DNA from 2 places in the Mesorhizobium sp. BR1-1-15 genome. Region 1 is predicted to be linked to the other one. Evidence: riboswitches for the same ligand, from Rfam matches in the RefSeq annotation. Region 1 holds a riboswitch; the other holds the start of a gene.
What was found. Region 1 has a riboswitch for thiamine pyrophosphate ahead of thiB (thiamine ABC transporter substrate binding subunit). Riboswitches for the same ligand answer to the same signal wherever they lie in the genome.
Positions count from the first base shown of each region.

Region 2: another riboswitch for thiamine pyrophosphate. It lies ahead of LB541_RS20395 (Ykof family thiamine-binding protein); the one in region 1 lies ahead of thiB (thiamine ABC transporter substrate binding subunit).

Region 1 is NZ_JAIUIF010000003.1:31,208-38,848, reverse strand. It holds gene LB541_RS06320 (ABC-F family ATP-binding cassette domain-containing protein) at 1-1,341, opposite strand, end outside; gene LB541_RS06315 (thiamine diphosphokinase) at 1,343-1,987, opposite strand; TPP riboswitch at 2,076-2,190, shown strand; gene thiB (thiamine ABC transporter substrate binding subunit) at 2,233-3,231, shown strand; gene thiP (thiamine/thiamine pyrophosphate ABC transporter permease) at 3,469-5,082, shown strand; gene thiQ (thiamine ABC transporter ATP-binding protein) at 5,082-5,864, shown strand; gene LB541_RS06295 (M48 family metalloprotease) at 6,122-7,585, shown strand.
Region 2 is NZ_JAIUIF010000012.1:107,615-115,255, reverse strand. It holds gene LB541_RS20410 (ABC transporter substrate-binding protein) at 1-166, opposite strand, end outside; gene LB541_RS20405 (ABC transporter ATP-binding protein) at 159-926, opposite strand; gene LB541_RS20400 (ABC transporter permease) at 923-1,678, opposite strand; gene LB541_RS20395 (Ykof family thiamine-binding protein) at 1,777-2,385, opposite strand; TPP riboswitch at 2,376-2,489, opposite strand; gene LB541_RS20390 (hypothetical protein) at 2,707-3,024, shown strand; gene msrA (peptide-methionine (S)-S-oxide reductase MsrA) at 3,164-3,682, opposite strand; gene LB541_RS20380 (hypothetical protein) at 3,867-4,178, opposite strand; gene LB541_RS20375 (hypothetical protein) at 4,279-4,479, opposite strand; gene LB541_RS20370 (ABC transporter permease) at 4,464-4,703, opposite strand; gene LB541_RS20365 (hypothetical protein) at 4,700-4,900, opposite strand; gene LB541_RS20360 (glycoside hydrolase family 108 protein) at 4,903-5,640, opposite strand; gene LB541_RS20355 (O-methyltransferase) at 5,825-6,652, shown strand; gene LB541_RS20350 (hypothetical protein) at 6,832-7,641, opposite strand, start outside.

The DNA.
Region 1 (7,641 bases):
GACCAGTTCCTGCAGCAACTCCAGCGTTTCCATGTCGAGATCGTTGGTCGGCTCATCGAGCACCAGCAAGTTCGCCGGCCGGGCCAGCACGCGCGCAAGGATCAGCCGTGCCCGCTCGCCGCCCGACAGCTCGCGCACCGGCGTGCGTGCCTGCTCCGGCTTGAACAGGAAGTCCTTCATGTAGGAGACGACGTGGCGCTGCTCGCCATTGATGACAAGGTTCTCGCCGCGCCCGTCGGTGAGATATTGCGCCAGCGTTTCCTGCGGATCGACCGCCTCGCGCTTCTGGTCGAGCGTGGCGATCTCCAGATTGGTGCCGAGCCGCACCGAACCGGCATCCGGCTGCAATTCTCCGGTCAGCATCTTCAGAAGCGTCGTCTTGCCGGCGCCGTTCGGCCCGACGAGGCCGATGCGGTCGCCGCGCTGGATGCGGGTCGAGAACCCCTTGACCACGGTGAGGTCGCCAAAGCTCTTCTCGATGTTCCTGGCCTCGATCACCAGCTTGCCGGATTCGGCGGCGTCGCTGGCCACCATGGTCGCGGTGCCTTCGGCGCCGCGATGGCCGCGAAAACGCTGGCGCATGGTCTGCAATTCGCCCAGGCGGCGCATGTTGCGCTTGCGCCGCGCCGTCACGCCATAACGCAGCCAGTGTTCCTCGCGCACGATCTGGCGGCCGAGCTTGTGCTGTTCGCGCTCTTCTTCCTCAAGCACCTGGTCGCGCCATTCCTCGAAATGGCCGAAGCCCTTATCCAGCCGGCGCGTCTGGCCCCGGTCGAGCCACACGGTGGCGCGCGAGACGCGCTCAAGGAAACGGCGGTCGTGCGAGATGACGATGAGGGCCGAGGAGGTGCGGACGAGTTCCTCTTCCAGCCATTCGATCACCGAGAGATCGAGGTGGTTGGTCGGCTCATCGAGCAGCAGGATATCAGGCTCGGGCGCCATGACGCGGGCAAGGGCGGCGCGCCTGGCCTCGCCGCCGGAGAGGTCGCCCGGCTGCTCCTCGCCCGAGAGGCCGAGGTGCTCCATCAGGTAGCTGGCGCGATAAGGATCGTCGGCGGGACCGAGCCCGGCCTCGACATAGGCGCGCACGGTTGCGAAGCCGTCCATGTCGGGCATTTGCGGCAGATAGCGGACGGTCGCCGATGGCTGGCGGAACACCTCGCCGTCCTGCGGCTCGATCAGGCCGGCGGCGATCTTGAGCAGCGTCGACTTGCCGGACCCGTTGCGGCCGACCAGCGCGATCTTGTCGCCTGCCGACGCAGCCAAGTCGGCGCCGTCGAGCAGGGGCGTGCCGCCGAACGTCAGTTTTATTCCGTCGAGATTGAGAAGAGGCGGCGCCATGTCAGCTTTCTGGCAAGGGATAGGGATGGGCGAGCAGCAGCGCGCGCCCCGCTCCCAGCGCGATCTCGAGCCTGCCCTTGACCTCATTAGAGATGGTCAGCGATGAGCCGAACGCGACCTTGACGCGGTCAAGCGGCCATTTCGCGCCGGCGACGGTCAGCCCGGCAAGCTCGGAAAAACCCAGGATCGAGAACAGGGTGCCGTCTGTATAGTCGAAGTGGACCGTGCCGTGCGCCAGGGGCACGCCTTCCTGCGCGCCGCTGGTCAACAGCACCTTTGTCCCGGCCCCGGCCAGCCGCAGGGCGAGCGCCATGTGCAGGAAGGCATGGTCGGCGCGTTTGCCGCCGAAGGCGCCGGCAAGCACGAGGCTGGTCGCGCCGCGCTCCAGGGCGGCCGATATCGCGAGTTCGCCATCGGTGGCGTCCTTCTCTGCCGGGAAGGTTCGGCGCGGCACGGCGGCCAACTCATCCGGCAGGCCGGCGGGCACGGAATCGAAATCGCCGACCCACAGTTCCGGCACAAGGCCGAGCGTCCTCGCATGGCCGATGCCGGCATCGGCGGCGATGACGCGGGTCCCCTCGACCTGACGGTCGAGCCGTGGCGTGCGGATGAGGTCGCCGCCAAGCAGGATGGTGAATGTGCTCATATCGTGTGGCCCTTACCAGCCCGACAGCGGAAACGGAAGGCCGGCAAACAGCCACTTGCGCGGTTCACCGGCCGGGCCTATGTGTCGAGGCGCTCTAACGGGGTGCCGGACGCGATATTCGCGGACCGGCTGAGAGGCAGTCTCGCCAACCCGCTGAACCTGATCCGGTTTGTACCGGCGGAGGGATTAGACGTTTCGGACAGTCCGACGCCTCAATTCCTTTAACCCGAACGAAGGAGGCGCCGATGCGCACGCTTTTATACGCCCTTGTCTCTGCAATGGTCGTGGTTCTGTCCGGGCCGGCCTTAGCCAAGGACAAGCTCACCGTCTACACTTATGAGAGCTTTACCGCCGACTGGGGCCCCGGCCCGGTGGTGAAGAAGGAATTCGAGGCCGAATGCGGCTGCGATGTCGACTTCGTCTCGGTTGCCGACGGCGTCGCGCTGCTCAACCGCGTCAAGCTGGAAGGGGCCGCGACTAAGGCCGACATCGTGCTTGGCCTCGACACCAATCTCACCGCCGATGCCAAGGCCACTGGCCTGTTTGCGCCGCATGGCGCCGTGACCGGGCTCAATGTGCCGGGCGGCTGGAACGACGACATCTTTGTCCCGTACGACTATGGCTATTTCGCCGTCGTCTATGACACGCAGAAGCTGAAGACGCCGCCCAAGAGCCTGAAGGAATTGGTCGAGGGCAGTGCCGACGACAAGATCGTCATCCAGGATCCGCGCACATCGACGCCGGGCCTCGGCCTGCTGTTGTGGGTGAAGTCGGTCTATGGCGACAAGGCGCCGGAGGCCTGGGCCAAGCTCAAGGCAAAGGTCTTGACCGTGACGCCGGGCTGGAGCGAGGCCTACGGCCTGTTCACCAAGGGCGAGGTGCCGATGGTGTTGTCCTACACGACCTCGCCCGCCTACCACATGGTTGCCGAGAACACCGAGCGCTACCAGGCCGCTTCCTTCGAGGAGGGCGAATATCTGCAGATCGAGGTCGCCGGCATCACCACGACGGGAGCCAAAAATCCGCTGGCGGAAAAGTTCATTGCCTTCATGACGGGGCCGAAATTCCAGGATGCCATCCCCGAGACCAACTGGATGTTCCCGGCCGGCAAGACGGACAAGCCGCTCAATCCCGCCTTCGACAGACTGGTCAAACCGACCAAGACCTTGCTGTTCAGCCCCGAGGAGGTCGCGGCCAACCGCAAGGCATGGGTGGATGAATGGCTGGCGGTGATGAGCAAGTAGTTTGGTCGTATGATCGAATGATGAGTGCTCTACGGCGCCCCCCTCTGTCCTGCCGGACATCTCCCCCACAAGGGGGGAGATTGGCCGTCACGACGGCTTTCGCCAATTGGCGACGTCACAGGAGAGGGTGGAGCGCTGAAGCAGCCAATCTCCCCCCAAGTGGGGGAGATGTCCGGCAGGACAGAGGGGGGCGCGAAGGAACGCGACGCTCGCTAAAGGTCCTTTGGGTGGCGCAGCGTGCAGCGCGCGTCTGACCCCCGCATCTCCGCCGGCATCCTCGCGCTTGCGGCGATCGCGCTGCTGATCGGCGGCGCGTTTGCGGGTCTTCTTTTCGAAGGCGCGAACGATTTCTCCGGAGCCTGGGCAGCCTTCGATGCTTATCTCCTGCGCGTCGTGCGCTTTACGTTGTGGCAGGCGGCGCTTTCGACGCTGCTGTCGGTGGCGCCGGCCCTGTTCGTGGCTCGCGCGCTGTCGCGGCATCCGCACTTTCCCGGCCGCGGCTTCATCCTCCAGCTCTTCGCCCTGCCGTTGGCGCTGCCGGCGATCGTGGCGGCGCTCGGCATCCTGGCGCTCTATGGCCGCGCCGGCTATTTCGCCGGCTTTCTTGGTGCCGTCGGCGGTTACAATTGGCCGGGCATCTATGGCCTCTCCGGCATCCTCGTTGCTCATGTCTTCTTCAACCTGCCGCTGGCCACGCGGCTGTTCCTCGAAGCGCTGCAAACCATCCAAGCCGACCAATGGCGGCTGGCGAGCCAGCTCGGCATGGGTGCCGCACCGGCTTTCCGGCTGATCGAGTGGCCGACACTGCGCGCCGCTCTGCCGGGCGTCGCCGGCCTGGTGTTCATGCTCTGCATCACATCCTTCACGATCGTGTTGACGCTGGGCGGTGGCCCCGGCGCGACGACGCTGGAGGTCGGCATCTACCAGGCGCTGCGTTTCGATTTCGATCCCGCGCGGGCGGTGGCGCTGACGCTGCTGCAGATCGCGCTGACCTTTGTCGTGGTGCTGGCGTTGACGCGGCTCGGCGCCAACACCACCGGTGACGCCAATCTGCCGGTGGCGCCGCGCCGCTACGTCTCGGCCGGCAGGACCGAGACCGCGCTGAATGCCGCGCTCGTCGTGCTGGCCCTTTTGTTCGTCGCCGGGCCGATGACGGCGACGGTGATGTCAGGCCTCGGCGCCGACCTCGGTCGTCTCGCCGGCGAAGCGGCGGTGCGGCAGGCGACGCTGACCAGCGCCGTGCTGGCTTTCCTGTCGGCGCTGCTGTCGGTTGCGCTGTCGCTTTCGCTCACCATGGCGCGCCGCGTGCTGGCCCTGAAGCGCCGCTCCGGTCCGCGGACCGTGCTCGAACACGCCACCGACACCGGTGCCGGCTTCGTCCTGGTCGTGCCGCCCATCGTCATCGGCGCCGGCTGGTTCCTTCTGCTGCGCCATGTCGGCGATGTCTTTGCCATAGCCCCGGTCATGGTCGTCACTGTCAATGCAGTCATGGCGATGCCTTTCGCCATCCGTGCCATCCGCCCCGCCTATGATGCGGCGAGCGAGCGCCATGAGCGGCTCTGCGCGCTTCTGGGAATAGCGGGCTGGGCCCGGTTGCGGCTGGTCGACTGGCCCTCGCTGCGACGGCCGCTGGCCACCGCCTTCGCGTTTGCCATGGCGCTGTCGCTTGGCGATCTCGGCGTCATCGCATTGTTCGGCAGTGATTCCGTGCAGACCTTGCCCTACCTTCTCCTGGCGCGCATGGGCAGCTACCGTACCGAGGACGCCGCCGGCCTGGCGCTGCTGCTCGGTCTGGTCTGCCTTGCGCTTGTGGTGGCGGCGAGCGGGCTGGGAAGGGGAGAACGAGACTGATGGCTGCGGGCGCCACCAATGGTGCGACAAGGGGAGCCGAGGTGCGGCTGGACACGGTCTCGTTCAGCTACGGCGACGCGCCGCTCGTTTTCGATGTCGATTTCGCCGCGTCGAAAATTACCGCCATCATGGGGCCGAGCGGCTCGGGCAAGTCGACGCTGCTCAATCTGGTGGCGGGCTTCGAGACGCCGCAGGCTGGCCGCGTGCTGATCGGCGGCGCCGATGTCGGCGCGGCGCCGCCTTCGGCGCGGCCCGTGTCGATGGTGTTCCAGGAAAACAATCTTTTTGCCCATCTTTCGGTCGAAGAGAATGTCGGGCTCGGCCGCTCGCCCTCGCTGCGGCTGACCGAGGCCGACGGCGCTGACATCGCGGAGGCGATCGCGCGCACCGGCCTCGCGGGCAAGGAAAGACGCCTGCCGCGCGAACTTTCGGGAGGCGAACGCCAGCGTGTCGCATTGGCGCGCGTGCTGGTTCGCAACCGCCCGGTGCTTCTTCTGGACGAGCCTTTCGCTTCACTCGGACCGGCCTTGCGCGACGACATGCTCGATCTTGTCGCCGACGTGCATGCCGAGCGGGGCATGACGCTGCTGTTCGTTACGCACCAGCCACAGGACGCACGCCGTATTTGTGAGGAGGTGGTGTTCCTCGACAACGGCATGGTTGCCGCCAAGGGCAAGGCGGATGATTTCTTTGCCGGGGCTGGTCCTGAAGTTTTCCGGCGCTATGTTGGCACAAGCGCCTGGGAGGCTGGATCACGAGATATTGCCCGGAAGCGGACATAATTTACGCTCAAACCGGCTCCTGGCGACGGGGCGATTGCTTGCCTTGACAGAGGTAGTGTGGCTAGGTCCGCCCTGTACCGGTCCGGTGCAGGCCGTGATTTGCCTGCGGCATCCGCCGCGCGTTGGTATGGCGTGGATGCTGTAATGCTTTGATTTGCGCATGAGCCCTTGCGAGGATCGCCCCGATTTTCGCGGGCATGCGCCAGACCCGAAAGGAAGCCGTTCTGCCGACCGGCACGGAAAGACCAAGAGGGAAAATGCTGGCGCGCTTTCTGGCGCTGGCCGGCTTTGTCGTGGCCCTGGCAAGCTGCCAGATGTTCACACCTCCGGAAGTCCAGGAATCCGGCTTCCAGCCTTCCGACAAACCGATCACGGTCGACAATGTCGCGGCCAATAACAAATTGGCCGAACTGGCCAAGGCGCAGCATCCACGCATCCTGGCGACCTATGGCGGCGAATACTCCGATCCCAAGCTCGAGCGCATGGTCGCCAAGGTCGTAGGCAGCCTGACGGTGGTGTCGGCCAACCCGACCCAGACCTATCGTATCACCATCCTCAATTCGCCCAACGTCAATGCCTTCGCACTGCCGGGCGGCTACCTCTACGTCACGCGCGGCCTGCTGGCCCTGGCCAATGATTCGGCCGAGCTCGCCGCCGTCATCGCGCATGAGATGGGCCACGTCACCGCCAACCACGGCCTGCAGCGCCAGCAGCTCGAGGCCGAGGAGGGGCTCGCCACCAAGGTTGTTTCCGACGTGCTCGGCGACAGCCCGACCGCCAAGGCGGCGCTGATCCGCGGCAAGCTGAGACTGGCGCAGTTTTCGCGCAACCAGGAACTGGAAGCCGACGCGATCGGCATCAAGTCGATCGGCGAAGCCGGCTACGATCCTTACGCCGCCGGCCGCTTCTTGCAGTCCATGTCGGCCTACACCGATTTCCGCTCGATCAGCGGCGCCACCGACGCCAGCCTCGATTTCCTGGCAACGCATCCCAATACGCCGCAGCGTATCGACCTTGCGCAACGCCATGCCCGCCAGTTCGGCCCGCCGGGCGTCGGCACCCGCGATCGCGACGCCTTCCTCGCCGGGATAGACGGCCTGCTCTACGGCGACACGCCGGAAGAAGGGTATGTGCGCGGCGAGACCTTTCTGCATCCGGGCCTGGGCGTGTCCTTCTCGGTGCCGGAGGGCTTCATCATCGACAATTCGGCCGCCGCCGTGACGGCGACCGGGCCGGGCGACATTGCGATCCGCTTCGACGGCGTGTCGATCGACAAGAACCGTGCGCTGACCGATTATATCAGGAGCGGCTGGGTGGCCGGTCTCGACGACGCGAGCGTCAGGCAGGAAACGATCAACGGCAACGAGGCGGCGACGGCGCATGCAGGCGCCGAAGGCTGGCAGTTCGATATCGCGGTAATCCGCGCCGGCGGCCAGGTCTACCGGCTGCTGACGGCGGCACCATCCGCCAGCACGTCGCTCGACACCGTGGCGCGTTCCGTCAGCGGCTCGTTCCGCATTCTGAGTGCCGCCGAAAAGGCGGCGCTGAAGCCGCTGCATATCCGCGTGGTCACCGTCCAGCCGGGGCAGACGATGGGTTCGCTTTCGGCGCAGATGGTCGGCGTCGACCGCAAACTCGACCTGTTCCGGGTGCTCAACGCGCTGTCGCCGGGGGCTGCGGTTTCGGCCGGCGACAAGGTCAAGATCGTCACCGACAAATAGCTATTGTCGGCGCTAACTCGCTCTCCCGTTTTCGCAATTCCCGGACGGGAACCGTT
Region 2 (7,641 bases), on a different contig from region 1:
CGCGAGCGACGAACAGGCCGATATGGTTGGTGTTGACCGTCCAGTCCAGCGCCACCGTTACTTTCCGGGCGGCCGCCTGGGCAAGAGATCGGCCTGGCCGGGCTACAAGGGGAAGGCCGGCAGCGGCAGTGAGCAGCAAGGCTTGCCGGCGCGTCAGGTCAGTCATGGTCCGTGTCCTTCTGGTGGCTCGGGTTGAGGAGGATGTCGAGGATCTCGGCTTCGAGGGTGCCGGCCTGCCGTGCAGCGCCGCCGGCCAGTTCGCGTGGACGCGGCAGCGGCACGGTGATCTCAGCGACGACGCGCGCCGGCCGCGCCGAAAGCACATAGATGCGGTCGGACAGGAACACAGCTTCGCGCACGTCGTGGGTGATCAGCAGCGCCGTCCAGCAGTGGCGCCGCCGCATCTGTTCCAACCAGCGTTGCATGGCGGCGCGGGTCAGGGCATCGAGTGCGCCGAATGGCTCGTCGAGCAGCAGCATATCGCGTTCCTGCACCACGGTGCGCAGCAAGGCCGCTCGCTGGCGCATGCCGCCGGAAAGCTGCGCCGGAAAATGCCGTTCGAAACCGGCAAGCCCGAATTCCTCGAACAGCGGAGCAACGCGAGCGCGGGCAGCCTTGCGCCTGACACCTTGCACCTCAAGCCCGAGCGTGGCGTTGTCGAGAATGCGCCGCCAAGGCATCAACGCGTCGCGCTGCGGCATGAAAGCGAAATGCCGGCCGTGGTCATCGAGCGGCTTGCCGTCGAAGAATATCTCGCCCTCGCCGTGAAGCGCGCCGGTCAGAAGCTGGAACAGCGTCGACTTGCCGGCGCCGGAGGGGCCCAGAATGGAGACGAATTCGCCGGCGCCGACGCTGAGCGAAATGTCGGCAAGCACGTCGAGTCCTTCGAAGGCCTTGCGCACATGTCGCAGTTCGAGCCGGTTCATCGCCACGGCCCCTTTCCTGCGGCCCGCCCGCCGGCGGTCCGTTCCCATGGCATGGCAAGGCGCTGGACCAGCATCGTCAGCCCGAACAGGACGAGCGTCAGCACGGCGCTGACGGCGACGGCGGCCAGCACCAGGTCCGGGCGGAAGTTGTTCTTGGCGTTGAGCATGTAGATGCCGAGGCCCTTCGCCGCGCCCGCATATTCGGCGAAGATGGCGCCAACGACGGCATAGGTGATCGAGATCCTGACACCGGCGAAGAAGTAGGGCAGCGCCGAGGGCAGCCGCGCCAGGATGAAGACACGCCAGCGCCCTGCTCCCATGGCGCGCAGCATTTGGCCGATCTCAGCCTCTGTCGCCTCATAGCCTTCGGCCAAAGCCACCAACATCGGAAAGAAGGTGACCAGCGCCACCAGCATGATCTTGGGCATCAGCCCAAAGCCGAACCACAGCACCACCAGCGGTGCAATCGCCACCAGCGGCAAGGTCTGGCTGACCACGAAGACCGGAAAAAGGGCGCGCCGCAATGGCTGGAAGAAGTCGATCAATATCGACAGCGCAAAGGCAGCGCCGAGCGAACAGGCAAAGCCGGCGAGCGTGGCACGGAGGGTTGGCACGGCGTTATCGGCCAGCGCGTGCCGGTTGAGCATTGCCTGAGCGAAGACGCGCGATGGCGCCGGGAGGATTGTCGGCTTGATGCCACCAAAGCGCGCATAGAGTTCCCACGCGGCTAGCAGCAGCCCCACCGAAAGCATCGCCGGAGCGGTTCTGGCGATGAGGTCCACGATCGGACGCGAAGGGGCGGACGGGGAGGACACGCAGGTACCCGGAGCGGATGGCGCGGGGCGCGCCGTCAGACGGCGGTGGGGCTGTTGGCCGAGACGGTGACGTCGAGCGTTACGTGGCCGGCACCCGGCCCGAAGCGGCAAAAGGCCTCGTTGAGTGCGGTAAAAATGGCGCCTGCGTCGCCGCGCAACTTTGTGCAGAAATGCTTGGAGCGCTCATATACGCCCGACTGCTTCAGGAAGTCGATGCAGCCATAGATCTCGTCCATGTGGTCGTCGGTGCCCATGACATAAAGCGAGAACTGCGCCGCCGCCGGCTGGCCGGTGGCGGCCACGCCGCGCACGGCGGCGATAGCGGCTTCCTTGCGCGGGCCGAGCGGCCCGGCAGGTCCGCCAAACGCGTCGGAGCGGCAGATCGGATCGTCCGGCTCGCCCGGGCAGCCGCGCGAGATGGCGGCCGAAAGCACGCAATGCTTGCCGCTGCGCGCTGCCGCCACGAACAGGTCGCGCATGGCAGGAAACAGCACCTCGGGCGGTCCGACCAGCAAGGTCGAGATATCGTCGGTCTCGATCCGCAGTCGATCACGATAAGGGTCCAGTGCCCCGAGCGCGCCAAGGATGACGCCGACAAAATCGCTGGACATGGGATATAGGGAAATCTGTGCGCCTGAAAACATCGCCCGCCTCGCTCCGCTGGTATTACCCAGATCAGCTTCTAGGGTCTGTGGGCTTGCCGCCCCCGTCTCAGCCCCGACCGTACGGAGCACCCCTGTGGATGGACGCGTTAAAGCACCAATCGGGCGGCTATGAAAGCTGTTTTTTCAGGACCATCGCCGGAAATGCATTGCGCCAGGCCTGATTATGGGCGGTTCCGTCGGGCCCGGTCTTGAGGGAAATTTGTCCGGAACCTTAGCCACGACGAGTGGTTGTCCCTATAGTCGCAAACGCGACGAACTTCGTGGAAACGAGCGAAGACTTCACAGAAATGGAGACAAACCATGCTCATGAAAATCCTCGCAGCTTCGGCTCTTACCATTGGTCTCGCGACTTCGGCGATGGCGCAAAGTGCTGGCGGAAACGGCGCCAATAATGGGCCCGGCAGCGGCCAGTCGGTCACGGTCGACCCGAACACGCCGGCATCGCCGAACACGGTGGATCCTGGCACGACCGGCAGCACGACCGTCATGCCCGACGGCATGAATTCGAACGCGGACCGGAACTGTCCGGCCAGCCCACAAGGTGCTCAGCCGGATGCCAGCCACACCGCTCCGGGCACGGCTTCGCCGACCGTCAATGACAAGCATTGCGGCAAGTAGCCATTCGCCGAAACTGCTGGAGAACGCCACGGGGCGTCTGTTCCGTGGCGTTTCCGTCTCTTTATGTTTCACCCTCGCCGAACAGGCAGGCGCCTGAGACGTAAACCGCCATCGGCCTTCGTCTCGGTTCGGGCGCCGTCTACGAAACAGCCTTTTCGCGAACCGGCAGCTTCCAGCCCGGCCTGACGAAATGACAGGTGTAGCCGTTCGGGTATTTCTGCAGATAGTCCTGATGCTCGGGTTCGGCTTCCCAGAACGCGCCGGCCGGAGCCACCTCGGTGACCACCTTGCCGGGCCACAGGCCCGAGGCGTCGACGTCGGCGATAGTGTCTTCGGCGACGCGCTTCTGCTCATCGGTGGTGTAGTAGATCGCCGAACGGTAGCTCATCCCCACATCGTTGCCCTGGCGGTTGCGTGTCGTCGGATCATGAATCTGGAAGAAGAACTCCAGCAGCGTACGGTAGCTCACCCTGGCGGGATCGAAATTGATCTCGATGGCTTCGGCATGGGTGCCATGGTTTCGGTAGGTGGCATCAGGCACGTCGCCGCCGCTGTAGCCGACGCGCGTGGACAGGACGCCCGGGATGCGTCGGATCAGATCCTGCATGCCCCAGAAACAGCCGCCGGCAAGCACCGCGCGTTCGCTTGAAGTCGCCATATCAAATCTCCCCAAAGCAACTCCGGGGAAAGGTTGTAGCCGTTTCCGTCCGGAATTGCGCACGATAAAACTGGAGGCCCGGCGCTATGACAGCCGCTCCAGGATTTCCCATAGATGGGCATTGTCGTCGGCTTCGTCCAGTCGACGGGCGCGTCCTGCTGCCGATCACCACGGACGCGCGGCGTCACTCCCCAGGCCTGAACCTGCGCACCACGACCTCGAATACGATATCCGATATCCACATCGCGCAGACGCCGATGAGGAATGCGGCCGCCAGGGTCGTGGTGTCGTCATTGGCCATCGGCAGGCCCATGGCGCGGGAATACTGGACCACGGGCAGCGTCAGATAGGCGGCGGCTAGCGCGCCGCAGATCGGCGAGGCCACCATCTCGCGCGGTTTGTAGCGGTGGCGCGACAGCGCGCGCAATATGCCGCCGGAAAGGCCGGCGACCACCACCGGCACCTTGATACCGAGCAGGTCGAAAAGATCATGCATCATTTCATTGTCTCGCGATCAGGAAACAGAATGACCGATCCGGCACCGAAGATGAGCGGTCCCCGAGCAGCAGGGCCCGAATCGAGCGGCAACACGATCGTCATGGCTTCCACCCGCACAGTTTCTCGCCCTTGCGGTTGTGCGCCAGCAGCGTCCGGACTTCCGCATCCGACAGTGCTGCGACGGCGGATGCGGACAAGCGCAGCGGGCTCGAGACCGCGCAAAATCCGCCGGTGACGGTGGTGCAGCCGGCTACCGCGACAAGTGCTGCGGCCGCTGCGACAATCAATCCCTTGCCCATGACCTGAGCTCCTTTCGGGCAGTGGCGGCGGGTAGCGCGCCGATATCGTTGTCAACCTGGTTGGCGACGTCCCGCGCCGCCGCCTCGGCCGCGGCCTGCCGGCTGCGTTCGGCGCGCTCGCCGGCAAGCCGCTGGCGAACACCCCAGCCAAACGCAGCGGCGATGGCCGCGCCGATGCCGAGAACGGTCGAATTGCTGAGCAGGAAGGAGAGGAGCGCGCTCATTGGTTTGGCGCGTCCTTGACGAGATAGCCGACGGCAAAGACGGCTAGCGGCAGCAGCGTGGCCCATGTCTCGGCATCGTACCAGGATGGCCAGACATTGCGCACGAAGACGCCGGAAATCGAAACGGCGGCGGCGGCGATGGTCGCGGCCGTCAGTTTGTTGGTCGGGCGGATGGTCGGCTGGGTTGTGGTGGCCATGATCAGAACATTCCTTGCAAGGCGGCGGCGATGTGGTGCCAGGCGGCGTAGGCGACGAGCAGGCACGCGACAATGATCCCGCCCGCCTTGGTGGCAGCTGGGATGTTGGCGCCGGCAGGCGCCGCCGCGACCGGTTCGACGGCATCTACGGCAGCAGCGCCGCCCGGCGCCGCCGCAGCAGCGGCCGGTGCAGGATCTGGCCGCGTGGCCGATGCCTCGCCTGCCCCGACAGCCGTCAGCAGCAGCGCCTGTGCGCGGACGGATCCGACCCGGCTCGACCAGCCTTTGCCGAAAGTCGACCAGGTCGGAAGCCGCTTCAGGAAAGCCAGGCGGGCATCGCAGAGATTGTCGATGACGACGGCGGCCGGTCTGGAACTGACGGCAGCGAGCGTCTCGGGCCCGATGCGGCCGTCCGGGGCGGCGCCGACCACTGCTTGAAGATATTTCGCCGCCCTGCCCGGCCCGCTGTTCACGGCAAAATCGAACACTGCGTAGTCCACGCCATCGGGCAACTCGGCGCCAGCCACCGCATCCCAGTAGAAGCGGCGGTACACCGTGGCGAGTTGGGCATCGCTGATCTTCCTGAGATCCGCCTTGGCGGCATCCGCCTTCACGTAGCGGCGGAAATTGGCGAGCGTGACGCCCTTCATGGTGGCGCCGCCCGGATCGGCCGGATTGTCCGACCAGCCGCCTTCGGATTTGAGGACGAGCGCAAGCGCCCGCGTAAAATTGCGGTCCATGATATCCCTTTCGATTTCTTGGTGGATGAGGTGAGTGGGTGATCGCCGGCAGCACAGGGGTGCGGATAGTCGCCGTTGCGCGCGCCTCGGTGCCTACTTGCAGTGCGTCAAAACCGGAGGTCGCCTTGCGCGCCGGCCGGCGCATGGTTAGAAAAAATACAATTTTGGGACGAACAGGTCTGGGATGAGAGACTTTGTTGGCGCCGCGCGGCGCCTGGCCTTCAACAGGCTGTCGGCCGCCATCGATCGCCGCTGGAACGTCGACCCGCTGGGCTCGGCGCCGCGTGCCTCGAAAAAGGAATATCTGAGGCTGTTCGAAGCCACCCGGCGCGTCTCATTCGCTGAGATCGACAGGCTCGAGGCCGAAACCGGCTTTGCCGTCGATCGCGACTGGCTCGACGAACTGGCCCTCCACACCCAGATCACCATCAAGACCAGCGCGCTCGCCTACCCGCACGGGCGGGTGCTCTACAGTCTTCTTCGCCGCCAGCTGGCCGACAGCCCAAGGCCGTTCACCACCGTCGTCGAGACCGGCACCGCGCGTGGTTTCTCCGCGATCTGCATGGCCAAGGCACTCGCCGATGCCGGCGCCTGCGGGCATGTCGTCACGCTCGACGTCCTGCCGCACCATCATCGCTTCTACTGGAATTGCATCGACGACCATGACGGCAGGAAGTCGCGCGCCGAACTGCTTCGGCCTTGGCAGCCGCTGGCCGACCGGATCATTTTCCTGCAAGGCGATTCACTCCTTCAATTGCCCAGGGTCGGCGTGAACCGGATCCACTTCGCCTTCATCGACGCGCAGCACACCAGGAAGAACGTGCTGGCCGAGCATCGCTGCGTTTCGGGCGTTCAGCGCGAGGGCGACATGGTCGTATTCGACGACGTCACGCCAGGGTCCTTCGATGGCGTGGTCGAAGCAGTCGCCGAGATCGAGCGGCAGGGCCGGTACGAGGTGCGCCGTCTGAACGCGTCCAAGCAAAGAACCTATGCCTGGGGCATCAGGCGGTGACGAGACGACAGCCCGGATAAACCATCGGAGGCGAGACCTTGCTCAGAAATATCGCCCGCAGGCTTTATCTCGGCATGCGCCGGAACATCGACACCCCGCCCCATGGCGGCCGATGACTACCTGAAGGTGCCGTACTTCCCGATGGCGACGAAGCATTGCTGATCCTGCAAGAAACCGAACTAGCGCACCACCCAGCGATTGAGCCTGACCGCGCGGCCGGCAGCGGCTGCTGCCGGCAAGGCATTGGTCAGTGTCACCGTGTTAGCCGAAGGTGCGCCGTTCACAGTTGTGTGGTGCCATTGGAGCTCTGCTCCGGTAATCACAGTGTCAAGTTCGATTCCAATACGGTCGCCAGCCGTGATTCCCGCGACGCTTGCTAAGCCAATCGTGGTGGCACCGGAAATGGCGGCGGTGGAGACGGTGGTCTTCAGTAGGAATGTATTTCGATATCCACCAAATTGTGCCCGCTCGATGGTCGCTCCAACGGGAAGATAGCTTTCCATAAGGAAGCTATAGCAAAGCCGGCTGATGTCGGTCTCTTGATCACGCAATCGCAGTATGGGCGCGGCGAAGCCTTGTTCAAAATCGATACTTTCAATGATCGTTGCGCCAATCCATCCGGACGCCCCAACGAAGAATGAGGCAACAGATGGGTGTATCCACAGCCAGTTGGTCGAAAATTCATAAACCGATGCACCGGTTCGAGCGATTGACTGGCCGTTGCTACCTTTTGCATAGTACGGGGCATTGCCTGACAACACGGTGCCAGAGGCGTCGAAACAGATGACGGTAATGGCGCGCGAACCGTTAAGGAAGTTGAGGAACGCGTGCTGTGTGGTGTTGGCTTTTTTGTAGATGTGGCCGACAGCCTGGCCCGAGCTTGACACCACAAGTTGGCCGTCGCCGTTGGCCCGCGACGTGCGCGCCGTGACACCGTTGGTCAGGAAGGGCGATGGAGCTGTATAACCGCCGGTCGCGCTGTCGTACAA